4 regions of the Anaerobacillus sp. genome follow, and region 1 is predicted to be linked to each of the others. Evidence: predicted binding sites of a transcription regulator. Region 1 holds the regulator's gene; each other region holds the start of a gene.
The links. The regulator Rex, encoded in region 1, represses fermentation and respiration genes when NADH is low (regulators of the CRP and FNR family bind a similar motif). The targets are predictions, from matches to a motif close to TTGTGAAATATTTCACAA.
Positions count from the first base shown of each region.

Region 2: a site for Rex is predicted at 4,304-4,321, ahead of ACK4M9_RS13450 (NarK family nitrate/nitrite MFS transporter). Genes of this name have one in related genera too.
Region 3: a site for Rex is predicted at 3,674-3,691, ahead of ACK4M9_RS13265 (hemerythrin domain-containing protein). Genes of this name have one in related genera too.
Region 4: a site for Rex is predicted at 1,944-1,961, ahead of lpdD (prenylated flavin chaperone LpdD). Genes of this name have one in related genera too.

Region 1 is NZ_JBKBWN010000030.1:9,721-17,258, reverse strand. Features, by position in the region: gene ACK4M9_RS21740 (hypothetical protein) at 1-2,097, shown strand, start outside; gene ACK4M9_RS21735 (ABC-F family ATP-binding cassette domain-containing protein) at 2,149-4,071, opposite strand; gene moaC (cyclic pyranopterin monophosphate synthase MoaC) at 4,310-4,804, shown strand; gene ACK4M9_RS21725 (redox-sensing transcriptional repressor Rex) at 4,973-5,608, shown strand; gene ACK4M9_RS21720 (MDR family MFS transporter) at 5,773-7,194, shown strand; TPP riboswitch at 7,273-7,383, shown strand; gene ACK4M9_RS21715 (thiazole synthase) at 7,510-7,538, shown strand, end outside.
Region 2 is NZ_JBKBWN010000008.1:218,737-226,274, reverse strand. Features, by position in the region: gene ACK4M9_RS13465 (hypothetical protein) at 1-313, shown strand, start outside; gene ACK4M9_RS13460 (Crp/Fnr family transcriptional regulator) at 393-1,103, opposite strand; gene ACK4M9_RS13455 (MFS transporter) at 1,317-2,819, opposite strand; gene ACK4M9_RS13450 (NarK family nitrate/nitrite MFS transporter) at 2,921-4,216, opposite strand; gene ACK4M9_RS13445 (hypothetical protein) at 4,457-4,651, opposite strand; gene ACK4M9_RS13440 (Rieske 2Fe-2S domain-containing protein) at 4,644-5,177, opposite strand; gene ACK4M9_RS13435 (4Fe-4S dicluster domain-containing protein) at 5,398-5,940, opposite strand; gene fdhF (formate dehydrogenase subunit alpha) at 5,962-7,538, opposite strand, start outside.
Region 3 is NZ_JBKBWN010000008.1:184,874-192,411, forward strand. Features, by position in the region: gene ACK4M9_RS13245 (SWIM zinc finger family protein) at 1-1,303, opposite strand, end outside; gene ACK4M9_RS13250 (AzlD domain-containing protein) at 1,489-1,803, opposite strand; gene ACK4M9_RS13255 (AzlC family ABC transporter permease) at 1,803-2,546, opposite strand; gene ACK4M9_RS13260 (DUF6154 family protein) at 2,685-2,939, shown strand; gene ACK4M9_RS13265 (hemerythrin domain-containing protein) at 3,043-3,600, opposite strand; gene ACK4M9_RS13270 (hypothetical protein) at 3,759-3,956, shown strand; gene ACK4M9_RS13275 (DUF1360 domain-containing protein) at 3,953-4,306, opposite strand; gene ACK4M9_RS13280 (efflux RND transporter permease subunit) at 4,537-5,883, shown strand; gene ACK4M9_RS13285 (efflux RND transporter permease subunit) at 5,909-7,273, shown strand; gene ACK4M9_RS13290 (hypothetical protein) at 7,467-7,538, opposite strand, start outside.
Region 4 is NZ_JBKBWN010000008.1:209,146-216,683, reverse strand. Features, by position in the region: gene ACK4M9_RS13420 (TIGR04053 family radical SAM/SPASM domain-containing protein) at 160-1,254, opposite strand; gene lpdD (prenylated flavin chaperone LpdD) at 1,557-1,883, opposite strand; gene ACK4M9_RS13410 (Crp/Fnr family transcriptional regulator) at 2,208-2,894, shown strand; gene argF (ornithine carbamoyltransferase) at 3,309-4,271, opposite strand; gene carB (carbamoyl-phosphate synthase (glutamine-hydrolyzing) large subunit) at 4,298-7,474, opposite strand; gene ACK4M9_RS13395 (carbamoyl phosphate synthase small subunit) at 7,467-7,538, opposite strand, start outside.

The sequences.
Region 1 (7,538 bases):
ATTCTGTTAATAATTTGTGGAAAAACTACGTTTGCTGAGGAATTGGGAAAGAAACTTACAATAATTATAGTCCCAGACTTCTCTTTCCAAGAAGTGAAATGGTTGAAAGAGAATGGAGAACAGCAAGAGCTGTGGATGGCTGGGGGAATGTCAGCAATGAATATTCGTCCAGATGGGCATTATTCATATTTGAATAATATAGTTACTATCGCCTCAGGTACGCGAAGTTTAGGTGTTGAAGGTTGGAACGCTTACGTAAATGGGGAGGTGGAAAACAAAGAGGTAGTGAATGAGCTTTATCAACAATGGACAGGCAAGGTTGTTGATGATGGTGTTATATTTCATCCAATGTTACATAAGCTTGTGGATAAAAATAAGCAAACGACATATCGCTCCCAAATTGGTATCCTCGGGGAAACGTTAAAGGAGCATGGTATTGAGAGTTTTTTCATTGGTAATAGTGATGCTGGTTCTCAAAAGGTCCGTTATGGAACCTTGTTGACGATGGATCAAGAAGGTAGATCTGATGGGCTCATCCAAGAAGCTACAAAAAAAAGTGCGGGATCAGCTTCTGGAGTAGTAATGGATGTAGATTATATTATTGCAACATTATCCACAATTAATAACTCAGCAGACCCAAGCTTTACTGTTGTTGAATGGGGAGATTTGCACAGATTATATCAACAAAAAGGAAATATGACTGCAGAGTATTTCTTACAACAATATGCATTAACATTATTAAATCTAGAGACTTTCCTTAGTGAACTACTAAAGAAAGGTTATCCACAAAATGTTATGTTGTTATCACCAATGGTTCATAGTGATGCCTATCAAAATAAAGAAAGGCTTGCACCAATATTTTATTGGCAATCGACTGCAATTTCGGCTAACTACTATTTGCTATCGAGTACAACTAGGCAACCGTTTGTTGTCAGTAATTTAGATATTGCCCCAACAATCTTAGATTTTTATGGAATAAAAGATTTAGGTCACTTTTTTGGAAAGCCATTGCAAAAGAAAGCAGCAAGCAACTCAACCTTAGAAGAAGGATTATCAAAAATAGATTTGATGTTTCTTATTTTCAAAACTCGAAATGTGGTGTTATCAAGTTACATAACTCTATTAGTTATTTTATTAATCATGACAAGTGTGATTATTATGTTTCGCGATCAAAACAATACATGGAAACATGTCGCAAAAACACTACTAATTAGTGGCATTAGTTCTCCTTTGTTGTTATTACTTACACCTTATAGTCTCAACTACTTAGAACCAAACATATATTTACTATTATTGATTGTTTTAAGCTTCTTAACCGGGTTTTTAGTATTAAAATTCATCCCTAACCCAATTTTTTTTATCAGTATAGCACTGTTTATTACAATTACGGTCGACTTGTTTATCGGTAACTATTTTATGCAAAGGTCGTATTTAGGGTATGACCCAGTAATTGGCGCTAGATATTACGGGATTGGAAATGAGTATGCGGGTGTTTATTTAATTTCAGGATTGCTGCTACTAGAAAGCCAAAGAATAAAAAGATGGCTTTTGGTAACTATTGTCGGGATCACGCAACTATTTTTGTTGAGTTCGGCAGGTTTAGGGGCAAACGCAGGAGCAACACTATCGGCAGCGTTGATGTTCGGTTACTTTATTTATCGAGGCTATTTTCCGAAGGTTAATTGGCGTAAGTTTTTACTGATTTTTTTCGGTATTGTAGTCATTACATTAGTGTTGTTATTTCTGATGCAATTAAATAAACAAGAATCACATATTGGCTACGCCTTTTCGCGAATGTTTGAAGGTGATTTTCAATATATTATTGATACGATTAAGAGAAAATTAGAGATGAATTGGAAGATTTTCCGCTTTAGTAATTGGACCCAGCTTTTTGTTACGACATATCTATTAATTGCATTGTATTTGTGGCGTAAAAAGGAGATTGTTACTCGTGGAGTTCGTCGACTTTTAATTCAAGCAGGTGTTGTTGGTTCGGTTGCGTTACTATTATTAAATGATTCTGGAGTCGTTGCCGCAGCAACCTCAATGTTTATCATTGTTTGTACAAGCTATTATTGGGTATTGGATGAAGTTTAGAGTTAGCTAGAAAGAAATCTTTATAGTCACTCTAAACTCCATACTATATCCTTATGCCTCTAATTCAGCCCACTCATCCATTAGAGTATCAAGTTCTTGTTTGTGCTGTTCAATTTCGATATTCAACTGAGATACTTTATTGTGGTCATGGTAAACATCAGGATCACAGAGCGCTTCTTGTTTTCCTGCGATCGAAAGCTCTAATTTTTCAATTTCCACCTCGATTTCTTCAAGGCGGCGCTTTTGTTGACGTTCTTTTCGCTTTGCTTCTTTATCTTGTAAAAATGCTTGTTTAGACGGTTGTTCGTCTGTTTGCTGAACTTTCACTTCTTGTTGCTCTTTTAATTGTTTACGCTCGATGTTTTCTTGTTTTTTAGCAAGATAGTAGTCGTAATCACCAATATAATCAACTAAACCATCTTTAGTCATTTCAACGACACGACTTGCCATCCGATTGACAAAATAACGATCATGGGAAACGAAAAGGATTGTGCCAGGATAATCGATTAAAGCATTTTCAAGAATTTCCTTACTATCAAGATCAAGGTGGTTCGTCGGTTCATCTAAAATAAGAAAATTAGCTTTTTGCATCATTAATTTCGCTAAAGCAACTCGAGCTTTTTCGCCACCACTGAGATCAGATACGCTCTTTAATACATCATCACCGCTAAAGAGGAAGTTCCCTAGGATCGTTCTGATTTCCTTTTCAGGAGTTAGTGGATAGTCATCCCATAATTCGTAAAGTACTTGTTTATTAGAGTTAAGCTTTGCTTGTTCTTGGTCATAGTAACCAATCAGAACATTACTTCCATATCTTATTTGGCCAGCGAGGGGCTCTAGTTGTTTCGTAATAATTTTTAAAAGCGTCGATTTCCCGATTCCGTTTGGACCAAGGAGGGCAATGCTTTCAGAACGGTTTATCGATAAATTAAGATTTTTAAACAATGGACTATCATATCCTCCAGATAGTTGTTCGGTTCTAAGGACATCATTTCCTGTTTGTTTCATGATCTGAAACGAAAACCGAGCTGATTTTTCATCACCTTGAGGGCGGTCTAACAGTTCCATTCGTTCTAATTGCTTACGGCGACTCTGTGCTCGCTTAGTTGTCGATGCTCTGGCAATATTTTTTTCCACAAATGTTTGTAGCTTTTCGATCTCATCTTGCTGCTTTTCGTATTGCTTCAACTCGATTTCGTACCGTTTTTCTTTTTCGTCTAGGTAATAGCTATAGTTTCCAGCGAACTTTGTTGCTCGTGTTCTAGAGATTTCATACACTACATTAGCAACCTTATCTAAAAAATAGCGATCATGGGACACGATTAAAATAGCACCTTCATAATGAAGTAGATATTGTTCTAACCAAGCAAGAGTTTCTAAGTCCAAATGATTTGTCGGCTCGTCTAATATAAGAAGATCGGGACTAGTTAATAATAACTTCCCTAGTGCAAGACGGGTTTTTTGCCCTCCGCTTAAAGTTGAGACGGTCGTAGAATAGTCCATATCAGAAAAGTGCAATCCAGATAAAATACCACGGATATCAGCTTCGTATTTATAGCCACCTTTAGCCTTAAAACTTTCTGAGAGAAGATCATAGTCTTTTAAAACTTTCTCATATACTTTTTCATTGCCTATACAATCTGGATCTGCCATTTTCATTTCCAATTCGCGTAGTTCTTTCTCCATTTTTATAAGCGGTTCAAACACCGTTAACATTTCATCCCAAATCGAGCGAGTCGATTCTAAGCCTGTATTTTGAGCTAAATAGCCAAGGCTCACATCTTTAGGTATGATGATATCCCCTGAGCTATAGGAAAGTTTTCCAGCAATAATTTTTAAAAGAGTAGACTTTCCAGCACCATTACGTCCAACAATGGCGACTCGATCTTTGGATTGGACTTCTAACTTTATATTGGATAGAATTGGTTCAGCACCGAAGTTTTTTGTTATTTGAACACATTGTAAAAGTATCATTATTTCATCATCCTAACATTAGTAGCAATCTAGCGCACAATCAATTATAATCATACAGTTAGTGTACCGTAATCGATTGTGGACAAGCAAATAATACTTTTACCGTTAGCATTTAAGAGAACTAGAATTGTCATGGTAATTTACTATATTTCATTTACGTTACAACTTTTGAAACGATTACAAAATTGACAAAATGGTGTACAATATATTTGTGATGAATTGAAAGGGGACATTTGATATGTCATCGTTTACTCATTTTAATGAACAAGGCCGCGCGAAAATGGTCGATATCTCAGAGAAGCACGAGACAGTTCGAACCGCTTTAGCCCAGACGAGTGTCGAAGTTAGTAAAGAAATCTTTGAGAAAATTCAAGAAGGTTCAATAGGAAAAGGGGACGTTCTCGGAGTAGCTCAAGTTGCGGGAGTTATGGCTGCAAAAAGAACAGCGGACTGGATTCCAATGTGTCATCCACTAGCCTTAACAGGTGTTGATGTAACGTTTGATTGGAGTACAAAAGAAGAAAATCACAAACTAAATATTTATGTAAAAGTAAAAACAAAGGGTAGTACAGGGGTAGAAATGGAAGCGTTAACCGCTGCTTCTGCGGTAGCTTTAACAGTGTATGATATGTGCAAAGCGGTAGATAAGGGAATGGTTATTGGACCTACATACTTAGTTGAAAAAACAGGCGGCAAAAGCGGCGATTTTAAACGAGAGAAAGAAGTAGAGTAAATCCTTATTTAAAAAGCTCAATTTAAAGTTGAAACTAATGATTTTCAGTAACCATTTGTGAATTGGTAAACAATGAAAGATAGTAAGTGAGGATTGAATGAATGGGGAGAAACCCATTGATTATGTTTTGTCCTTCTAGTTTTGAAGGTACAGGTTGGAGGCAGAATTATGAATATTGATCAAACGAAAATTCCTCAAGCGACTGCAAAACGATTACCTTTGTATTATCGATTCCTAGAAAATTTACAAGCGTCAGGAAAGCAACGGGTATCCTCTTCGGAATTAAGTGAAGCAGTGAAGGTAGATTCAGCAACAATTCGCCGTGATTTTTCTTACTTTGGTGCTCTAGGTAAAAAAGGGTATGGGTATAATGTAAATTACCTGTTGTCTTTTTTTAGAAAAACCTTAGATCAAGATGAGGTTACAAATGTTGCATTAATCGGTGTCGGGAACTTAGGAACAGCATTTTTACATTATAATTTTTCAAAGAACAATAGTACAAAAATTCAAATGGCTTTTGATGTCGATCCAAATAAAGTAGGGAAAGAACTTGGAAGTGTTCCCATTCATCATTTAGATGATCTAGAAAAAGTGTTAGATCAATCTGTTACGGTAGCAATTTTAACTGTACCGGTCTCGGTTGCTCAAAGGGTCGCTGATCGTCTAGTAGCTTCTGGTATAAAAGGGATCTTAAATTTTACACCAGCTCGACTCTCGGTCCCTACTAATGTTCGAGTTCATCACATCGATTTATCTGTTGAACTTCAGTCATTAATTTATTTTCTTAAGCATTACCCAATGTAAAATGGGAACGTTATTGCGCTAGACACGAATATAGGAGGTTATCACTTTTGTTTCAAAGTGGTAACCTTTTTTTATTTCAATAATAAGGGGTTTTTATTCTAATAAGTAAGCTAACATGGTATAGTAAAGAAAGAATATATTTCGGTAAACGAAAGGAAATTAAAATGAGAAATTTACTCCCCGAAAAGTGGCTTGTCGTAATTGCTGTTTTATTGGGTACTTTCACAATTATTTTAAACAATAGTATGTTAAATCCGGCAGTTCCTCATTTAATGAAGGTGTTTGGTGCTGATGCAGTATCTACTGGCTGGGTAATTACAATCTTCATGGTAACGATGGGAATAACAATGCCTTTAACCGGTTACTTAGGAGATAAATTTGGAAAGAAGAAACTTTATTTAATCGGATTATTAATATTTATCATCGGTTCTGTTTTAGGATCATTTTCATGGGATCTAGGTTCACTTATATTTTTCCGTGGGATTCAAGGAGTTGCCGGTGGAATTATGATGCCACTGTCAATGGCACTTATATTTGAAGTATTCCCTAGACATGAGCGAGGGCTCGCAACTGGAATTTGGGGAATTGCTGCGATGATGGCACCAACTATTGGTCCGACGATTGGTGGTATTATTATTGAGAAAGGTAGTTGGCAATGGCTATTTTTAGTTAATGTACCAACCGGACTTTTAGGTATTTTAATTGGTTGGAAGTACTTAAAGAATACGAATAGAGTAAAAGGGATTACTTTTGATAAGTGGGGCTTCGTGGCGGTTACCGTTGGTGTTGGGGCAATACTATACGCTCTAGGGAGAGTCTCAGCATTAGAACATCTAGTTCAACCAGCTAATCTAGCATTAATTTTTATTGGGATAATATCGCTATATCTTTTTGTGAAAATTGAACAACGGATTGAACAACCTTTGCTAGATTTAACGATTTTTAAAAATAAGGCTTATACCTATAGTGTTTGGATTTCAATCTCGACATCGTTAGCACTATTTGGAGGGATATTTCTTATTCCATTATTAGTTCAACATGTTTATGGTCTAGGACCAATCGTAACGGGATTAATTTTCCTACCTGCAGCACTTTTTACAGGTATTTTTATGACAGTTGGTGGTAGACTTCTAGATCGTAATGGTCCTCAGCTAGTTGTTACCTCCGGATTATTAATAACTGCAATTTTTACTATGCTCTTAGGGTTTATAACGATGGAAACATCTTTAATTTTGATTTTCGTCTTTATGGCAATGCGTGGGATTGGTCAAGGCTTTTCAACAATGCCTGCAACAACGGCGGGAATGAATGCGATACCTGAGAAGTTCATTTCAAGGGGTTCCGCGATGAATAATGTCCTAAGGCAAATTAGCTCGGCTTTAGGCATCGTCTTTATCTCGGTTTTCTATGAGGTTCGTAAAGTACAAGTTTTTCCTAATGTAGGGTCAATGGAAGAAGCTAGCTTACAAGCAATTAATGAGGGTTTCTTACTGTTAGGAGTTATTGCTCTTTTGACTGTGCCTTTTGGCTGGCTGTTAGGTAAAGCTAGTGAAGAACAAGAAAGTAAAAAAATATTATCTGCTTAGAAGACGAAAAAATAAATTTACAGAGCTATTTAGTATTAACTAATTAGTAATCTATGTTATGATGAAAAAAAGAATATGTTTCACAGCTACGGGAGCCTAGAAGACTAGGCTGAGAAGATGACTAATCTGTCACAGACCGTGTACCTGATCTGGATCATGCCAGCGGAGGGAAGACTGTTTTGTATTGAATTATCTTTACATGTCTTTAAGGCCGCATCGAGTATGATGTGGTCTTTTTTGTACATTCAACTGTTGAGAGAAAAATCTAGGTCGTTTGCTAGTATTCATTTAAAACAATCCTTAGGAGGAGAAACAATGACAAAAGATTTATTAACTATTGGTGG
Region 2 (7,538 bases), on a different contig from region 1:
CATTTCCGCTTCAGTCGATGACCATTTGGCGTTAATGGGGTATTTAGGAGATGGCAGTGAAGCATTCATATTTAACGGTTGGAGTCATTGGATGATCTTTTTGGAAGATGCAAAGCACGTATCAATGGAAGGACAAAAAGTTCAAGTTTTTAACAATGATGTTCTTTTAGGTGAAGGTATATTAATGGCTTTCCAAAAAGACAAAACTGTAAAAGAAGACTTCCGTATTATTGAATGTTTACTTATTACAAAAAATGGTGAGAGAACTCTTTTAGGAGATCATTTAAAAATTATCGCTACAGGTGAGTTTTAACAACAGAGCCTAATAGTGAATGTAAAGATATCTTCTAAGTGTCAAAACAAAAAGACATGAATGCGTTCATGTCTTTACACTAGATCGTACAAATCTCTACTGGGCAGTCACCACAATGCAAGTAATCTTTTAAAAATTTGATGTCTTTAATAGTTATAAACCCTTTTTCCATTGTAATGATCTTATCTTTTTTCAAGTCATTAAGCATCCGATTAATACTCTCTCTCGTCGTACCAATATAATTGGCAATGTCTTGATTTGTTAATTGGACGTTAATTAATATTCCATTATCAGACTTTACACCGTAAGAATTACTAAAGCGGATTAGCGTAGAGTAAAAGGCACCAGTTTTTCCACAGAGAATTAAGTCGCGAAACTTTGCTTGGGTAGACTGAGTATGCCTAGCAAACCACTTCATAAAGGCAACCGCAATCTCACCGTTTTCTCTAAATATAGCCTCAAGTGCTGGTCTTTCAAATTTAATTAATGTTGAATCCTCAATGACCTCAGCGGTAACACTAATAGACATCTCATTAAATAAGCCAACTTCACCGACAAGCTCATCTTTTTGCTTTAGATGAACACTAAATTCTTTACCGTCAGCAGTCATTTTACTTAAGCGAACTCTTCCTTCACGAATTAAAAACACATTCTCAGGGAAATCGCCTTCATGAAATAAAAACGTTCCACTCTTTGCAGTTATTTCCAAGCCAATTGATAATAACAATTCTTGGTTTTCTTTTGACAACTCATTAAAGAAACGCTTCATTTCCAGCTCTTTCTTTTCCATTAAGAAAACCTCTTTTCCTATTTTTTTTACTAAAACGTTACATATTGATTACTATAATATTAACACTATCTTAGTGTTATTAAAAGTGTAATATACATAAAAACAATTTAGTAGCTTTTTGTCGAATTTGTGGACAGTATACGTTAAAGATTGTAACATTAAGTGGTCTATAAGTACAATTGAAAGATCAAAAAAACAAGCAAAAGTGACTATCTAAGCCCCTTTTGCTTGTTTTTCTTTCAATTGTTTTTCATGTTGTGCTAAGTCAACACTAGATAATTGGTACTCTTCACTATGTGATCCTTTTGGCTCATCTAAAAACAATAAGCAAAATATGAAACTTGCAAATGCTCCACTAGCTAAAATAAAGAAAAACGTTTGTGGTGTGACTAATGTAAAAATTGTTAAGTAAACTACAGCGCCTACATTACCGTATGCACCTGCCATCCCAGAAATCTGCCCTGTAATTCTTTTTTTTATTAGTGGAATGACAGCAAAGGTCGCACCTTCAGCTCCTTGAATGAACATAGAAGTTAGCACGGTAATCGCTACTGCGAAAATTAATGGCCATTCTGAATTAATTAAACCCATCCCAATAAGCCCTAAGCCAATCCCGAACATGTAAATAAGCATTACTGTTTTTCGACTTGTCATTTTATCTGAAAGCCAACCACCAAAAGGTCTGGCAAATAAATTAACAAAAGCAAATGAAGACGCAATTAAGCCTGCTGCTGTTACAGTCAAACCAAACGTACTTAAAAAGAATAATGGTAGCATCGAAACGATCGCTAATTCTGCACCAAAGTTTGCAAAGTAGGTTGTATTTAAAGCGGCTACATTTTTAAATTTATACTTATCGTCCTCAGGCACTCCCTCTTTTAGGATAGGCAAATTGACTCTTAATATTTGAACAATCTGGAAAACTAATATGAAAATTAACGAAATATAGATAATGATTAATGCTTGCTCCGAAATAAACTGTAAATTCTTTAAACGCCATGAAAGTAAACCTAATGCACCGACTAATGGTACCGTCCAAACTATTAATTGAATCATATCACCGTAGGAACTTACTTCCATTGCCGCTGTTTTTCGTGGTTTTTGATAAACCTTGCCTTCAGGTGTATCACTCACAACGAACCAATAGATAATTCCATAAATAAAGCACGCTAATCCGCTAAAAGCAATCGCATAACGCCAACCATCATCACCACCAAACAACGTTATAGCCAGCCATGGAAGAACAATTGCTGCGGCAGCGGATCCGAAGTTTCCCCAACCTGCATAAAATCCTTCAGCAAAGCCTACACTTTTTGGTGGAAACCATTCTGACACCATACGAATTCCAACTACAAAACTAGCACCGATTGAGCTTAATAATAATCTTGAAATGAACAATTGCATCCATGAATCACCAAAGGCAAACATAAATGTTGGAAAAGCCATAGCGATGAGCAAAATTGAAAATACTCTTCTCGGTCCATATTTATCTAGTAACATCCCAATGACGATACGGGCAGGGATTGTTAAGGCAACGTTAATAATCGCTAAAGCAGACATATGATCTTTGGTTAACCAGCCTACAGACTCAATCATTGTTCCTGCAAGCGGTGCCATATTAAACCAAGCAAAAAAAGAAATAAAAAATGCAATCCATGTTAAATGAAGAGTTTTCGTACGTGGGTTTTTAAAGTGGAATAATTCTTTACTAGACAAAATAACCATCCCCCATCAAAAGGATATTTAATTACGTTATGTAGCTAATCTTCCATCAAGCAAATGATGGAAGATTAGTTCTATTGCATCTTTTTAACTTCTTAACACTTTACTTCTGCATTTCTACGCGAGTAGTAATACCAAGTAACCACTAAACTTACGACATAATAAGCAATAAAGATATAAAGGGCAGTATTTGCCATTCCAGTTGTGTCAATAGACCACCCAAAGATTTTTGGAATTAAGAATGCACCATAAGCTCCGATTGCTGAAGTCCATCCTAAAACAGCTGCTGCTTCCTTTTGGTTACTGAATATGAAAGGAATCATTCTGAATGTTGAACCGTTGGCGATCCCCGTAGTGACGAATAAGATGAGGAACATAATTAGAAATCCTGTAAAATTCCCTTGATTATAGAAATAAAGTACACCTAACGTTGCAAAAATCATCACAATGATATCGATAAATGTAACAATTGCTCCTCCTACTTTATCTGATACCCAACCTCCAAGAGGACGTATAAGTGCACCAACTAGTGGACCTAAAAAGGCAAATTGTAATGCGTTGACATCTGGAAATTCTGTTCTAATAAGTAGCGGAAACGCTGCCGAATAGCCGATAAATGAACCAAAACACATAACATAAAGAAATGTCATAATCCATGTATGTTTATTCTTAAAAATTACTGCTTGCTCTTTAATTGAAGCCTTCGATCCAGGTAAGTTATCCATTCCAAAAATTGCTGCGATTACAGTTAGGATAATTGGAATGATCCAGACAAATGCTGCATTTTGAACCCAAATATGAGATCCATCTGGTAACACCTGCGGATTACCAGCTACTGCTCCGAAAATCCCCATAGTCACCACTAATGGAGCTACAAACTGAACCGTACTTACACCTAGATTTCCAATTCCTGCATTTAAACCAAGTGCTGTCCCTTTTGCTTTTTTCGGATAGAAGAAACTAATATTAGCCATTGACGATGCAAAGTTTCCGCCTCCTAGACCACATAACGCAGCTAAAATCGCCATTGTCATAAATGATGTTTCAGGGTTTTGTACAGCTAAACCAATCCCAATCGCTGGTATTAATAAAGAGGCAGTGCTGATTATTGTCCAGTTTCGACCACCGAAGATTGGTACAACAAAGGTGTAAAATATTCTCAGCGTTGCTCCAGAAAGTCCAGGAAGTGCAGCTAAAGTAAATAATTCAGACTTTGTAAAATTAAAACCAATATCATTTAAACTAGCTGCTGTTACTGACCAAATTTGCCATACAGCAAAAGCTAATAATAAAGCAGGAATTGAAATCGATAAGTTTCGCTTTGCATGCCTTTTCCCTTCCGCTTCCCAAAATTGTTCATTTTCCGGCTCCCATCTTGTGATCCTCGCCATAATAATTCCTCCCAAATTTTTAGTTCTTCCTAACTTATTATGCTTCATTGAAGTTACTTTCATGATAGTTAATGGTCTATCGAATAGATGTGAAAAACCTCACTATTTTGTCATTATTGTGAATTGTTCAATTATGTATATATAAATGTATAATTAAATTAATAATTATACACTTAATGTGACTATATTTAGTAAGTTTGTATTTTTCATGTGTTTTATTCACTTGACTCTCTTTAAGTATTACTTTTTGTATTCGAGCTTTCTCCATTGTAAGTAAGTTAATAACGCTATGAAGGCAGAGACAATACTTATACCGCTATAAATTAAAATACTCTCATACTCTCTTCCATAATAAGCTTGAACTGTCCATTGTAGCATTACAACGTTAACAATAATTGAAACGATTATGATTGACCAACAGGTTTTTTTATCCATGACGGTATTGCCTCCCAACTGCGTAGACAATGCCATTTTCTACTTCAATCTCAATTAGCGGAAGCTCACGTTGTGGCGGACCAGCTTTTGGGTGACCGTTATTAACATCAAAATAGCCAGCATGACAAGGGCATAAAAGAACGTCTTGAGTTTTCTCATAAAATACCGGACACATAAGGTGCGTACAAGCACTATTATAGGCTTTTAAATCACCATTTACAGTATGAATCAAGAGAGCAGCATCATTTTCAGAAGGGTAATTAAATGTTACGGAATGTCCTTCTGGAAGATCCGAAAGCTTTGCAATTTCTACCCTTTCATATTCCTTATCAGCAATTCCAAGCACAGCTTTTACTGAAAATGGAATTGTTGCTACACCTAACGCTACCGATGTCCCCACAGCAGTTTTTAAAAATGCACGACGGTTATATTTTAGATCGTCTTCACGGTTTAAATTGTCAACTAAATTAATCATGTCATCGTCAGTATCTTTTTGATTACGAATTATCTTCTTTTTATCTGTCATAATATACCCTCCATTCGTAAATTTGTTAGAAACACATAGCTCTGCACAAAATCAAATTTCCTAAACTGACCCTCGTACAATTGTCATTAAAAGAAGTATGTGACTTGGCATAATACTTTATGTTTCTTATACTTTTATCCTTTACAAAGAAAGTATTTAAAGTATGAATTAAAGCGAGAGTTTACCCTCGCTTTAATTTAGGATGGGCACTCCTCATCGATTAGTCACTGTATACCCCGAAAAACTCTGGTACGTATTGCCATTTATCTTGTTCTGTAGGTTTCTTACCTTCGATTAAATTCATCTGTGTTCTACGGCGACGTAGTGCCTGCATTTCATCAAAGTCGATAAACCGTATCGCATCACTTGGACAAACTGAAGCACACATTGGCGAAATTCCATGTTGTGTTCTGTCATAACACATGTCACACTTATACATTTTATTCTCTTCGAAATCAAACTTTGGAATCCCAAATGGACATCCAAACGTACAGTTTCTACAGCCAATGCACTTTTCTTCCATCGCTGAAAGAACTACGCCTTCTTCAGTAATTTGGATCGCATTTGCTGGACATACACGGGCACATGCAGGATCCTTACATTGCATACATAGCATTGGGAATGTTTGACGGCTTTCTAGAAAGTCAACATATTCAACATAGTTACGTTCCTTTGCATCGTGACCACCACACTCGCGACAAGCAGCTTGGCATGAACGACACCCAATACAACGTTCAAATTCTAAATACATTATTTTATTCATGGTCGAATTTCCCCTCTCCATTTACGCTCTTTCTATTTTAACGGCACAAACTTTAAATTCAGGCATTCTTGAAGTCGGATCAAGCGCAGGGTTTGTTAACTGATTAACAGATAATTCTTTACCCCAATGATAAGGAACGAACACATGATCATTTCTAATCGCCTTTGTTAAGCGAACATCTAACACCATTGTTGAACGTGGTGTAGATAGCCTTACTTTATCCCCATTCGCTAAATTGTATTGACTAGCAAGCTCTGGATGCATTTCTGCATATGGGAGTGGACATTGCTCCATTAAGAATTTTGTTCTTCTCGTTTGTGTTCCTGAAAGATAATGGAATACTACACGACCAGTCGTTAATATATGTGGATATTTATTCGTCGGAATTTCTGCTGGTTCTTGCCAATCAACAACTGCTAAATTCGCTTTTCCATTTGGAGTATCAAATTTTTCTTTGAACATTGTCGGTGTTCCAGGGTGGTCCTCTGACGGACATGGCCAGAAAACTCCATCTTCTTTATCAATTCGATCATACGTAATTCCGTAATAATCGGCTTTTCCACCTTTTGTCGCTAAGCGAAACTCTTCAAAAATTTGTGGCACATTTTCATAAGGGAAGTACTTCCCTTTATCCATACGCTCAGCAATTGCCTGCATAATTTCCCAGTCTGTTTTAGACTCACCAACCGGATCTTTAACTTTACGAATACGAATAACGCGACCTTCAAGGTTTGTTGTTGTCCCTTCGTCTTCTGCCCATGTTGTCGCTGGAAGGACAACATCTGCAAATTCAGCCGTTTCCGAGAGGAAGAAATCACTTACAACTAAGAAATCTAGCTTTCTAAAGCTGTCCCAAACGTATTCAGTGTTAGGTGCAGATACGGCCGGGTTACTACACATTACATGCATCGCTCTAATATTCCCTTTTTGAATTTCATCAAACATTTCATAAGCAGAAACACCAGCTTTTGGCATTTCTTCAGGTTCAATTCCCCAAACTCCTGCAATATATTTAACATGCTCAGGATCTGCTATCTTTCTGTAACCTGGTAGTGCGTCAGCTTTTTGACCATGTTCACGACCACCTTGGCCATTTCCTTGACCAGTTACAGTTGCGACACCAGATGCAAACTTTCCAATTTGACCTCTGAGTAAGGCCATTGAAGTATAAATGCAGACATTGTCTACTCCTTTAGTTTGTTGTTCAATACCACGACAAAACATCACAACTGAACGTGGCGATTGCCCATAAATTCGAGCAGCTTTTTCAATTTTTTCAACAGCTACGCCTGTGATTTTCGACGTATATTCTGGAGTGAACAGTTTCACTTTTTCTTTCATTTCTTCATAATTATTGCAACGTTCATTAACATAAGCTTCATCTACAAATCCATCACGAACAATAATGTGTAACATCCCATTGGCTAAAGCTGAATCGGTACCAGATTTTAAATCTAAGTGAACGTCAGCAAGTCTAGCAATTTGAGTTTCCCGAGGATCTGCAACGATCATTTTCGCACCTTTGTCTCTAGCTTTCCACAACCACTGAATTGAAGTAGGGTGACATTCCGCTGCATTCCATCCTGAGATAAAGAAAC
Region 3 (7,538 bases), on a different contig from region 1:
TTTTGTGTGTTAATAGCGATGTAAGGGCTTCTTCAAAAAGACCTTCTTGTGTAGCAATCTGATAGAAGGTCGCCTCTGTTTGCGATCGATAGAGGTCGGCCTGTAATTTTGGTATGATGTATTGTAAAATCTTTTGTTTTTCCTCGGCATTACTTTTATTCATTCTTGATTTATATGTTAGAAAAGATGGCTGATTAAGCCAATTCTTCCAAACAATCGTCAACTTTTCTTCGTCTGTTCCCGTTTCTACAAGCATATCTTCATATAGTTTTCCTAGAACAGTACCTTGTTTTGGTTTTTCTTTTGGGAAAAATAACTCGAACCAATGTTTCATCATGACAAAATCATCTTTTTGTTCCATGATCAAGAAATGATCAATTAAATCGCTATGGTGTAATTTATCTTTGAGTTCTTTTAATAATGCAATTGATCGAGCTCCATCATTCGCTTGTAGACATAGAAGACTAGCTAGTTTTGTTAAAAAGAAATGATTACTTAAAGGTTTTTTCAAGAGCATTTGGGCATGTTTTAATAATACGACTTCTCTTTCTTCACAGAGAAGCCATGTTGAAATAAGACTTTGATAAGGAGAACCACTTTCTATATGTGGTAATTGATTAAAAAGATAAGTTGTATACCACTTAGTAAATGAAGAGCCATTTGTTACCTCTTGTTTCAAAGCAGGGTAGCTAGCGTGAAACAATTCATTAAAAAATGCTAAAAAACGATTTTGCCTAAAATAAAAGGTCTCGTAGTTAATCGCCTTTTTATATAACTCATCCATAAGAACAGTCATCGCTATTATTTGAAATTGGTGAGATTCGTTCGTAACATTTTGTTGAAGTTCTTCATAAAATTGTTTCACAATCATTTTAGTGTGCTCATGACTAAAATGACCACTTTTTGAAAGAAGATGATAAACTTCCTCAATATAAGGTGTAAGGTCGTTTCTTAATCGTTCCATAACAGCAATGGGTTCATTAAGGTGATAGTCCATAGTACCTTGTAATGACAGTCTTGGGGCATCGTCTAGTAACTTTTTTAGTTCCATCAGAACAGCTACAAGATGTTTACACATATTTTCATATGGACAGGTACAATGGCTTAAAGACAAGTTTTCCAAATTTACTTCAACATCATATAATGTTGTTCCAGTAACCGTGGCCGAAAGCTTGTCATTAACTAAGTCCAGTTTTGTTACTTTTCCATCGTAAAAGTAATGTAAGCCGCGTTCTTTGATACGACTTTGAAAATTATTCTCCAAGAAATAATCGATAGCAGTCCGCAATTGCTTTTTATTCATAAGTCACCACTTACATATTTTCTAATTTCCATCTCTCTATTGTAATACGAAACAAACACTTAAAACAAATGATCAAGCAATTAAACCGATATTTTGATCAAAAAAATTTGTTAGAATAAGCATTAAAAAACACCAAAATAATGTTTTTGGTGTTTTACTAGGCTAGAAATATAGATAGTGATAATTTAAATAAAAGCGATTAAATAGGAATATAAAGTTAATACTGCAATCGCACTAACTACAATAAAAATTAAATTTGTACTTAACAAGGCAACGAATAAAGCTGTTAGACCGCCGATGACACCAAACCAGATACTTTCTTGTACGAATAATATTCCCGGAAAAATAAGTGCTCCTAAGGCAGCGTAGGGAACATTTTGCAAGACTGCAGTTACCTTTGGTGGCATTTCTTTTCCATTCATTGTTACGAGCGGTAATAATCTAGGAATATAAGTTACAACTGCCATCCCTAGAATTATAATAATCATTGTATTGGACATTACCCACACTCCTTTTCACTAGTAGCTTTTTCATGATCGAAATAGTTGGTTTTCTTACTATAAATAATTTCGATGATTATTGCTGAAGCTAAGGTAGCAATAATGATTGCCCAACCACTTGGGATAAAAAGCAATAAAAAAGAATTAAATACCGCAGCAACAGACGCTAGCCAGATAATTTTTCGATGTTTTTTTAATGACGGTACCAAAAGAGCAATAAATAATGCATATAGGGCAATGGACATACTTTTTTGTAACGTTTCCGGTAAAGATGTTCCGATAACATAACCGATCCCTGAATTAATAACCCAGCTAGAGTAGGCGACAACCGCAACCCCTAAAATGTATGAACTAGTAAGCCGACCTTCTTTTGTTGAGGTAACAGCAAATACTTCGTCAGTCATACCAAACGCATATAAAGCTCTGACAATCGGATGATCCTGCTCGGCCTTCTCACTAATAGCAGTGCTCATTAGTAAATGCCTAATATTAATAATGAAGGTTGTAAAGATAATTTCTAAGGCTCCAGTGCCTATGGCGATTAAGCTCAATGACATATATTGAGCAGCCCCTGCAAACACAAAAGCACTCATTCCGATTGTTTCAACTAAGGATAGACCAGTTGCCTCAGCGATAAATCCAAAGGTAAGCGCAACAGGTAAGTAACCAAGGGCTATACTTATACCAGCTAATGCTCCACTAAAAAATTGATTTTCTTGATTTTGTCTAGTACGGAAGAACATAGTCGCGTCTCCTTTTAAAATGCATAATAGTATTATATTACTCCTATCCAATAATTTCTGTAAATGTATAATTTGGATTATATCTTAGGTTATTTGATAAACTATCACAAAAAAAATTTAGAGGTGATTTTCTTGAAAATGATTGATGATGTTTATGAAATGTATAGGAACCATTTAACAGGTGATGAGGAGGATATCCTGATAATTATTTATGGGGTTTTGGATGGGTTTAAGACTGAGGACTTAGTGAAGCTATTTCAAGACCTGAACTATGAAGAAAAGTTTGAAATGACCGTTTTATACTTATATGAAAAGCTTAGACTTAAGATGGCTGAGGAGGGAATTGGCCATATTGGATATGGTGATGACCAAGGCAATAACATTTTACACTAAAAAAATAAACGAGGAATTTTGAACAGGAGCAGCAAAATGCTGTTAACCAATCATTCAAAAATCCTCGTTTTATTAATGAAAAGAAATTGCAGTACTTGTAAGACTATGCCATTTGTGAGAACTTTTCAGCTAACTGTTGTTTTTCTTCGTCAGACAACATTTGCTCCGCCATTGGAAAGAGAATATTTTCTTCTTTCATAAAATGGTCAGTTAGTGTTAAGTAAACAATTTTTAAATGGCGGAATATGTCTTCAGCCTCGGCTTTAGAAATCGATTTGTTTACTTCTAGAATAGTGGATGATTTATCCATAAATTCTTTTAAATTTAATTTTGCAGTATTATGCTCGTATTCCATAACTGCGATTGGTCCACCTTCACGACCAATGTATTTCACCATCATTTCAAACAAAACATCTTCTTCCCGGTTTGAATGTGGATCGAGCTCAGCAATAAAAACTGTTATTTTGTCATGAAGTTGTTTTATGCAATCATTCCAATTTTCGATAGTAACATCAGCTTCAAAAGCTTGGACCATTTTATTAAATTCGGCCATTTTAGCCAAAAGGGAAGGATGCTCACTGATTAATTGTTTTAATGGGGCACAATAGTTAATTTCTTTCGGGTCGCCAAAGGCTGCAGAACAAGGTGAGTTATGGTTCATTTTCGTTTTTCCTCCTTGGATTAAAAGAATTTCTTTATCATAGTCTTAGTGTAGCTAAGTTTCTACGTTCATGAGGTGATAAACGTCACAAAACAATTAAAAAGATTAACTGCATGTATTTAATCCCTAGAGGGAATTTTAAGTGTGAGGTGATAATAATGAATGAAAATGAAAACTTACAGGAAATATTACAAACATCTTTAGATCATGAAGAAGAAATGATGCGTACCTACCTAATAGCCGCTGAACGAATTCATGAAAGCGAGGAATTAAAACTTCGCTTAAGGGAATTCGCTGAGGGCAATGCAAAACGCTCTCGCCAATTAATTGATGAGTTAAAAAGATTAATTCATTAGTGCTTTGTGTCTCTACTTAAGGCGTGAATAGCTTTAGTCCCAACACCCACAAACGTTTCAATAATTGTTTGACCGCCAGCAATCGCAAAAATAAAAATAGCGGGAACAAAAATTGAAGGATATAGCCAATAACCAAAACCAAATATGATTGCACTCCAAAATCCAGCACACCAGTAGCAATTTAATAAGTAGCCAAGCTTTGAGTCAGGTACTTTTTTGGTTTTTGTATGTCCATCCTCAGTTACAGTTGTTGTTTTTAAGAAGGGTTTTCTAATAAACTCAGTAATTTTATCAAAGACAATTAAATGGGTAAAGCGATAACTGGCTAAAATGATCATAATGAACATCATCCAACTTATATTAAGCAAAAAATTTCCCCCCTTAACTAATGTACCTTTTCATGTTATTTACTAAAAAGTCCAATTTAATACAAGAGAAAAAGAGGAGAGAGCGGATCTCTCCTTTTTTAATTAAAAAAGGAGAAAATGATAATTCAAATCTTTAGGTGTTTTAAAAATAGTGTGATAAATTGTTAAACAACGAATATAAAAAGGATGTACATTATAGGGGGAAATCTAGGATGGAGATGACCATTAAAAAGCCGAAAATTACGTTAATATTTCTAGCTTTGTTAGTGTTAATAGGTACAATTACTTTTTTTCAATTGCCGAAACGGGAAATACCTGAATTTACTTTTAACATTGGAACGATAACAACGATCTATCCAGGGGCTACACCAGAAGAAGTTGAACGAAATGTTACAGTTCCACTAGAAGAAGCGTTAAAGGGAATAGAAGGGGTTAAGGAAATGACTTCTGTTTCCGGGGCAGGAGCTTCAACCATCGTATTACAGCTCGGCGATAATTCTGATAAGATGATTGTCTTCGGGAAAGTAAGGAATATAGTCTCACAAGTAAGCGCTACGTTTTCCGAAGAAGTTTTTACACCAACGATTAGAGAAGATATTCAAATGGGGGCACTAAGTTCCTATCATTTATTGTCTGAAAATCGTGCTAATCTTTATACTTTAAATGAGACAGTTGAAAAATGGCAAAAGCAAATAGAGTCTATTAACGGTGTTAGGGGCACGATTGTTAAAGGGCTTTTGGAACAAGAATTAGTCATTAGTTTAGATTCTGAAAAAATGGTTTCACAGGGTATTTTTTTTCCGCAAGTACTTGATGGATTAACGGGTGAATTCGATACAATTCCACTTGGTAGACAACAAAACGATGGAAAAAACGTACAACTAGCTTTTCAATCGTACAAATCAATTCCAGAAATTGAGGAAGTTTTTATCGGTTTAACAAGAGAAAACGAAAAAGTGTTTTTAAAGGATATTGGAACTGTAGAAATTCGAAACGTTAAACCAAGGGATTATATTACGTTTAATGGAACGCCAGCTTTATCATTCACTGTGTTACCGGATAAAGGTGTCGATATTCCATCACTGCAAAAAAAGGTTGATGAAAAGCTAGCTAGCGTACGTCAAGAACTACCTGAGCAAATTAGTTTAGAATTGTTTTACACTCAAAATACGATTGTAGAACAAATTTTTAAAGATCTTTCGATTTCGTTTCTGATCTCAATCTTTGCAGTTGTTATTATTACATTATTAGGTATGACTATTACATCTGCAATTATTGTTGCGTTAGCCATTCCGACATCAATTATTTTAGGACTTATCCCACTTCCTTATCTTGGAGTCGATTTAAATCAAATATCGATCATCGGATTTATTATTGCCCTGGGAATACTCGTTGACGATGCAATTGTTGTCAACGATAACATCCAAAGGCGATATAAGCTAGGTGATGGACCGTTAGAGGGTGCATTAAAAGGCACTAGAGAAGTTAGGGTCTCAATTATTACGTCTACACTAGCTGTTGTTTTTACCTTCTTTCCTTTATTATTTTTAACCTGTTGATGTAATTTTACCAGTAGATATGACTATGGAAAAAACAAATGAGTCCTTAGTTGAAATGGCTAACTTGTTAGCTGAGGATGAGGCTATAGTCGAAATATCAATATATACTGGCACAGGATTACCCGGCCTTTTTGGTCAAATGATGGCTGGTACTGGGGAAAATACAGGGCAACTTTTATTAAGGGTAAATCGCGACATACAGCGAGCGGATGAAACAATCGCTAAGTGGACGAACGAATTGCGAAGCTCGTTTACAGATGCTGAAATTAAAATGACGACAATTGAGACTGGTCCACCAGTAGGAGCGCCAATTGCGATTAAAGTATCAGGGACTGACCTTGACGAACTAATAAATGTTGTTACTACTTTAAAACAGGGGATCAATGAAATTGAAGGAAGTGGGGTTGTTCTAGATGATGTTGGCTCGCCTTGGCCAACCGTTATTTTCGAACCAAATCGCGAAGTCCTTTCAGAACATGGATTAACGATGCGTCAATTAAGTGAACAAATTCGCTTAGTTTCTCTCGGAATCCCGCTAGGAACCTTCGATGACGGTACCGAAAACTGGGATATGAGGATTGTCATTGATGAGATAGACGAAGGGAATTCATTGGATCTAAGTTCGCTCGTATTACCAAGCAATAAAAGAGTAGAAGGACAATTTCAGCCAGAACTTGTAGGTTTTGATGAACTGCTTACAGAAGTAAAAAAAGAACAGATACAAAAAATACCGCATATTAACGGAGTAAGAACCGTCACGATAAGAGCGTATCCGGGAGAAGAAGAGAAAGCTGCGCTAGAAAAAAACATTAACGAAATTATTTCTGCTATCGATTTAAAGGAAGGCTTTACGATAAGTGTGGGTGGGGAATCAGAAGCTAGGAATGATTTCTTTATCGAAATTACTAAGTTATTTTTTATCGTGGTATTTTTAATATACATTGTCATGGCTGTTCAATTCTATTCATTAGTAACACCAATTTTAGTGATGAGTACAGTTTATTTAGCGATTTCTGGTGCTATATTGGGTCTATTCATTACTCAAGTGGGAATTGGCTTTATGGCGATGATGGGGATTGTATCATTAGCTGGGATCGTTGTAAGAAACTCAATCGTTCTAATAGAGTTTATTGAACAAAGATTGAAAGAAGGAAAAGATCTTCATGAGTCGGTAATTGAAGCAGGACGTGCTCGATTACGACCGATTTTACTGACTGCTTTTACAGCAATTGCTGCTTTGTTCCCAATTGCTTTTGGTGGAGATGTTTTATTTAAACCTTTAGCTATATCCATTATTTCTGGTTTGTTATTCTCAACTATTTTTACGGTTGTTCTAGTCCCAGCCTTTTACGCAGCCGTCAATCGAAAGAAGGTAACAGTTAAAGGATAAACAACTATAGTCATATAAAGTAAAAGATTGGTTGAACGAAAAGGGAAAAGTTAGCTGGAAATATTATCTAGCTAACTTTTTCGAAGTTCTATAGTATAATAAAAAGTGGTTTTTCAATTTTTATTTTTGAGACTTTTCTAAAGGTGTCGGCCTACCTCGAGGTGACTGTTACTTTTGAGATAGTCTCTTTTTTTTAGTTCATACCAGGTAACTTAGGCTGTGTAAAAATTGGTGGTTCTCCCCCTAACACTCTTAAGAAGACAAC
Region 4 (7,538 bases), on a different contig from region 1:
TGAAAGTTGTTTAATGTCATTTTCTCTTCGCTGTAAAACTCTAACGAATTTTAAAGTTTCGTTCAAGGAATTCCAGCGACATATAGTTAATACTGAAAAACCAGTTTTCATCCAAAAAAGGTTAGCTAATAATTAAATTAGCCAACCTTTTTGGTGAAGTTATTGTAAAACTTTTGGAATATATGCGCAGTAAGGATCACTTTCTAAATAATCTCCAGTTAGCGCATAAGCTCTTGCACGTGATCCACCACAAATCTCTTTAAACTCACAAACACCACACTTACCTTTAATCAACGTTTTATCTCTTAATTCTTTTAAAACGGGGCTTTGTCGATAAATTTCAGGTAGAGGTGTTTCGCGAACGTTGCCACATTTGACTGGTAAAAATCCGCTAGGATAAACGTCACCAATGTGACTAATAAAGATGAAGCCGTCGCCATCATTGACGCCTTTCGGTGCTCGTCCTAGCGTATCAAGGCGTTTGTTTCCTTGTTCATTTCCAAGCTTCAAACGTTTTTTCTCTTGGAGCACAACACGACGATAGTGTGGTGCTTCTGTTGCTTTGACGCCATAAGGCATTTCTTGTTGAATTGTAAATAACCATTTCATAACTTCTTCATGTTCATCTGCAGTGATCATATCTTTTTCCATACCTCTACCTGTTGGAATTAAGAAAAATAAACTCCAAAGAACCGCATTCATTCCTTTTACCTTTTCTGCCATAGCAGGTAGATCCCCTAAATTATATCGAGAAACTGTTGTATTGATTTGAATCGGTATATCTAGTTCCTTTAAATAATCAATACCCTTCATTGTTAAATCGTAGGACCCTTTTGTCCCGCGAAAATGGTCATGAATTTCTGCTGTTGACCCATCTAAGCTAAACGCCCATCTAGAGAGACCAACTTCTTTTGCTTGATCAATCGCTTTTTTTGTTACTTTCGGTGTAGCACTCGGAGTCATTGACACCGGTAACTTCTTTTCTTCAATCGCATACTTAGCCAATTCATAAAGGTCAGGTCTCATTAGGGGATCCCCGCCTGTAAAAACGAATAACGGGTTATCCATCATCGCGATTTCATCTATTAATTTCTTGCCTTCCTCAAAAGAAAGCTGTCTTGGATCTGCTTTATATTGTGCCTCTGCTCGACAATGCAAACATTTTAATGCACATGCTCTTGTTACTTCCCAAATAACAATGAACGGATTTTCATCATAATTTTTTGGTTTCATTGATAAGAAAGATAAGTCCATTTAAATTCCTCCGCTCCATTAAGGTGTGAGTATTTTCTTCTTAGTTTTATCATAAGGCAGTATAGAAATAACCACAGTGAGATAAATCACAGGTAAGTGAATTCCTTAACCAATAAACCATACAATAGACACAAAAGGCTCACTCAAGAACTCGACCGATAGACATGCCCCTGCCATCTCCGTTTTGACAATCGCTGGCTTCTAAGGAGATCCAGCGACATTTAGTTAATACTCAAAACAGTTTTCATAAAAAAAGGCGAGGAATCCCTATATAGAACTACCCACCTTTACCGTATATCTTTTTATACTTTACAAGCTTTTTGATCTGCCATCAAATGAAAAAATTTATCCCATGTTTCATTGACAAGGCTTTCTATTTGTTCTTTCGTAGCATTATCAATGTGAATACCACCTAAAATTACCGTTTTTTCTTGAAATGTATTGCACCAAACTTTAGCTAAATCTGCAAATAAATCTTCTTCTTTATGGTGTTCAAACCCGTAACTAACAATTTCAACCCCACTTTGCTCATAGGATGCAATAACTACTGCACCTATATGTGGTGCTGTTCCTCCTGAAACGACTATAACATTATCAGTACCGACACGGTTTAACTCACAACTGATCATAATTTGCTCCCCCTATATCAGTAGATTTGATCCTATCTTATCAAATCCCAAAAGGAAATAATGTGAAACAAATCACACTTACTTTTCATTAGGCCGTCACCAATCATTATTTAAAGATATTGACACAAATCTCTTGAAATGTGGCAAAAAATTAACCATTAGAAAAACTAAAAAAATCTCATTACCCTGATGCGTTTTTTATGATATTGTAAAGAATAATGGAATTTTTACTAAATAGACACAGCTTCCTACTATTTAGTATACTGAATTATTAAGATCAAAAAAGTGATGATTGATACAATTTTAAAAAAAGGGGCTGGAATTATGTCTAGTACCAATTTTATTGATAACATCCCATTTTTTTCTGGTTTGCCAGTTGAACAGAAATCTCAAATTTCAGAAATAATTCAGACAAAAAAAATGACAAAAGGCGAAGTGCTTTTTCACGAATATGATGCTGCAGAATCGATCTTTTTTATCAATCAAGGGAAAGTCCGTATTAGTAAAAGTACTCCGGATGGAAAGGAAATTGCCTTAAGTATTCGTCAGAGTGGTGATATGTTTGCTGAAGTTGCATTATTTTCTAAAGAAGGTAGTACTTATCCAGCAACAGCAATCTGCATTGAAGGAGGATATGTCTCTTATATTAAAAACGCAGAGCTTGAAACATTCTTACTTAATCACCCTCAACTCGCTATATCAATGTTTCGGTTTGTATCCGAGAGACTTCGTATTTCTCAAGCAACTTTAAGAGATGTAGCCCTTTATGGAAAATTTGGTGCCTTAGCTGCAACTTTAGTACGTCTAGCAGAAGAATATGGTGAAACAGATGGGGACGGTATTACGATAAAATTAAAGCTTACCCACGAGGACTTAGGGAGTTTTTTTGGAGCAACAAGAGAGAGTGTAACACGCCTTATGAATCAATTAAAACAACTAAAAATCGTTACCAAAAAGGAAGGTTATTTAGTTATTCATAATATGGAATTATTAAATGAATATATAAACTAAAAGAAACTTAGGCGAGCGCCTTAGTTTCTTTTTATTGGTCGTCGCTGGATGTCGGTTTTCTGCAAAAAAAAATAACGAACGAGTTCGTTATTTTTATGTTCAATAGATTGGGGGTCAAATGAACATTAAAGAATTATTTCATGCATTTACTCATTATTAACGTTGTTATTTGGGAACATTTGGTTTGACTAAATCAAACTTTCTATCTCTACTTATTTGCTTTGTTATGAGAGGTTTTAAACAGAAAACTAATTCACTTAATATTTTGGGCGAATATTAACTAAATTGTCTTTCGTTCTTTGTTTAAAAAAACCATCACTTGTTTAAATTTATAGTAATAATTTTGAGAGTGTTATTCTGTGACAATCGTCACATTTCGACATATATTCATGTGACTTTTTTGTGAATAAATGTTCAATTCCCCATCAAAGCTACTAGGATTGCTTTTTGAACATGAAGACGATTTTCAGCCTGATCAAAGATGAATGAGTTTTTCCCATCAATTACTTCAGCGGAAACTTCTTCTCCACGGTGAGCTGGTAAGCAATGGAGGAACATGTAATCTCCCTTAGCATATGTCATCAGATCTTTATTTACTTGAAACTGACTAAAATCTTCAAGTCTCTTAGCCGTTTCCTCTTCGTAACCCATACTCGTCCAGACATCTGTATAAATGACATCTGCATTGCGAACGGCTTCAATAGGATCATTTGTTAGAGTAAATTTCGCTCCTGTTTCTTTACAAATCGTTTCAATTTCATTTACAATCCATTGTTTCGGTTCGTATCCCTTTGGTGTAGCAATCGCAACATCTATACCAACTTTCGCACAAGCTATTAATAATGAGTGGGCAACATTGTTCCCATCGCCAATGTATACAGCCTTTACCCCTTGAAAAGTTCCTTTCACTTCAAATATCGTCATAATATCAGCCATTGCTTGACAAGGATGAAAATCGTCTGTTAAAGCATTAATAACAGGAACTGTTGAGAAGCTTGCTAACTCCTCGATGATTTCGTGCCCATGTGTTCGAATCATTATTCCGTCTACATACCTAGAAAGAACTTGGGCGGTATCCGAAATAGGCTCTCCTCTACCTAATTGAGAATCTTTTGAACTTAGAAATAACGCAGCTCCCCCCAATTGTGTCATTCCTACTTCAAAGGAAACCCTAGTTCTTGTCGAAGATTTTTCAAAAATCATTGCGAGAGTCTTTCCAGCTAGAAATTGGTGTGGAACACCTTCCTTTTGATACTTCTTTAATAATAATGAAAATTCTAACAGTTCCTTAATTTCATCTGAAGAATAATCAAGTAGCGTAAGAAAATGTTTACCTTTGTGCTTTTTAAGATTAATTCCTGACTCTAGTATTGACATAACAGTCAAGAGCTTCACATCCTTTCTCAATTTGTTTTTATTAAACTACCTTTATGATTTTCGTAAGCTGCTAACCATTGATTTATGGACTTTACAGAGAAACTTTCGCTTAATAAACAACTAACCATATAAGAGAATGTTGAAAGTTCCGTAACAACTGGTAACCGACTTTTTAAGGCATCTTTTCTTCTTTGTTTAGAGACTCGGTCATTCATATCAACACAAAGGTAACAAACACTGTCAACACCCTCTAACCATTGTTCAAATGACATATCCTCGTCACTAACTACATCATACTGCAGCCTCTTTAGTTCCCCTTTTACGGAATGAAAATCTGCTCTCTGACTTAACGCGATGTCACAATATATACTTCCTTTCTTCTTGAAAAGCTCTGGAATATCTCTCTCACCCCAAATGAAAGCTTTTCGAAAAGCGGCTTCGACTGTTTCACTGATTGCAATTAATTCTCCAGTTGACTTCATTTCTGCTTCTAGCTTTGGATCTAGATCTGGAAGCTTCGTATGTGAAAATATCGGTGCTTTCACAGTAAAATACGGTGGCTCAACTTGATAACCTAGATTATCGACAAGACTTGCCAGTTTTTCGTTCATTAGAAGCTTAATAGTAAGGGCGATCATGTTCATTCCAGTCACTTTACTCAAGATCGGCACCGTTCTTGATGCCCTCGGGTTAACTTCTAAAACATAAATACAATCATTATAAATGACAAACTGAATATTAAAGACACCTTTAAATTTGATACCTCTAGCGATCCGCTTTGTATAATCAATGATTGTTTGTTTATGAACTTGTGTAATATTTATTGGCGGTATAACAGAGAAACTATCTCCGGAATGAACTCCTGCTCGTTCAATATGCTGAAACATTCCTGGAACAACAATATCCTCTCCATCAGTTAAAGCATCTACTTCTACCTCTATTCCAGGATAGAACGCATCTAATAAAATCGGAAAAGATGTAACATTTAATTCACCATTTAGAAAATCCTTCATCTCTTCACGAGTTTCAAAAGTCATCATCCCTTGGCCACCTATGACGTATGAAGGACGAATTAATACTGGAAAACCTATTTTCTCAGCCTTGTTTAATAAGTCAACCTCATCATAAGCAGTTACGCCTGGGATATGAGGAACATTAACTTCCTTCATAAAATGATAAAAACGATCTCGATCCTCTAGTTTATCGATCGTGTCATGGTTTGTTCCTATAAGTGGGACACCCGCATCCTCTAAGTTTTTCACTAAAGATATTGCTGTTTGACCACCGAGCTGAACAATTACCCCCTCGGCTTTTTCAAGTTCAATAATATTCAATACATCTTCTGTCGTTATCGGCTCAAAATAAAGTCGATCTGCTATTTCATAATCTGTACTGACTGTTTCAGGGTTATTATTAATCAAAATCGCCTCATAATTTTGCTCCTTTAGAGCTAAAACTCCATGGACTGAACAATAGTCGAATTCAATACCTTGACCAATTCGAATTGGGCCTGAGCCGATAATGATTATTTTCTTTTTAGTTGATTCGATATCAACATCCTGTTCACCAGACCAACTCGAATAATAGTAAGATGTCTTTGCAACGAATTCACCTGCGCAAGTATCAACCATTTTATATGAAGGGTGAATATTAAATTCATCACGTTTCTTTCGTAAATCGTTTAAAGAAACAGACCAAATATTCGCTAACCATTCATCAGAAAAACCATTTTCTTTCAAACGTTGAAGTAGTTCTTTTGTTACAGTAGAATACGAAAGCTGTTTTGCATGTTGTTCCTGCTCAATTAAAAACTGCCAACTATCCAAGTAGAAATAATTAATTTTTGTAGAAAGGTATATTTCTTCTACTGTTACCCCACGCCGTAATAATTCTAAAATCGCAAAAAAACGAAGATCATCTGCTTCCTTTACACTACACCACAACTTTTCTTGAGTGAGTTTTTTTACAGATGCCATTTCTAAACCAGAAACACCTTTGATATCTAAAGAACGAACTGCTTTTTGAAACGCCGATTCTATGTTTCTTTCAATTGCCATTACCTCGCCAGTTGCTTTCATTTGCGTTCCTAACTTCCGATTTGCATGAGGAAATTTATCAAAAGGCCACCGTGGGAATTTCACTACACAATAATCTAAAGCCGGCTCAAAACTTGCGTACGTATGTCCAGTTACAGGATTTAATAATTCATGCAAGCAATAACCTAAGCTTAACTTTGCTGCAATCCGCGCAATTGGATACCCAGTTGCCTTTGAAGCTAGAGCACTCGATCTACTAACACGCGGATTTACTTCAATTAAATAATATTGTTTACTATTAGGGTCAAGAGCAAATTGAATATTACAGCCTCCAACAATCCCTAATGCGCGAATGATCTTAACAGATACAGATCGCAGCATCTGATATTCAACATCTGTTAATGTTTGAGAAGGAGCTACTACGATGGAATCTCCCGTATGAATACCTACTGGATCAATGTTCTCCATGTTACAAACGGTAATGCATGTATCATTGCCATCTCTCATTACCTCATATTCTATTTCCTTAAAACCGGCAATACTCTTTTCAATTAAACACTGTCGGATTGGACTAGCATTAAGTCCACCTTTTACAATTTTTTTAAGTGAAGCTTCATCGTCAACAATTCCACCACCTGCTCCACCTAACGTATAGGCGGGGCGGACGATGATCGGAAAGCCAACTTGATTTGCAAACTCTAATGCTGCATCAATTGTTTCGACAATTTCACTATCCGGAACTGGTTCTTCAAGGAGGTGCATGAGGGCACGGAATTCCTCACGATCCTCTCCTTTCATAATTGACTCGATTGGAGTTCCTAAAAGAGGAACATTATACTTTTCTAAAATACCTTCATTATGGAGAGATAAGGCTAAATTCAAGCCTGTTTGACCTCCTAGAGTTGCTAATATACCATCAGGCTTTTCTTTTTGAATGATCTTTTCAACACTTTCTACCGTTAATGGTTCAAAATAGACGACATCAGCACATGCGTTGTCAGTCATAACAGTTGCAGGATTATTATTGATGAGAATTACTTTGCAACCCTCCTCTTTTAGGGCAAGACAAGCTTGTGTCCCTGCGTAATCAAACTCAGCTGCTTGCCCAATGACAATGGGACCAGAGCCAATGACTAGTATCTTGTTAATGTCTTGACATTTAGGCATACACTTTTTCTCTCCTCTTGCTACTCATGTCCGTTAGAAAATGTAAAAATATTTCTTCTGAATC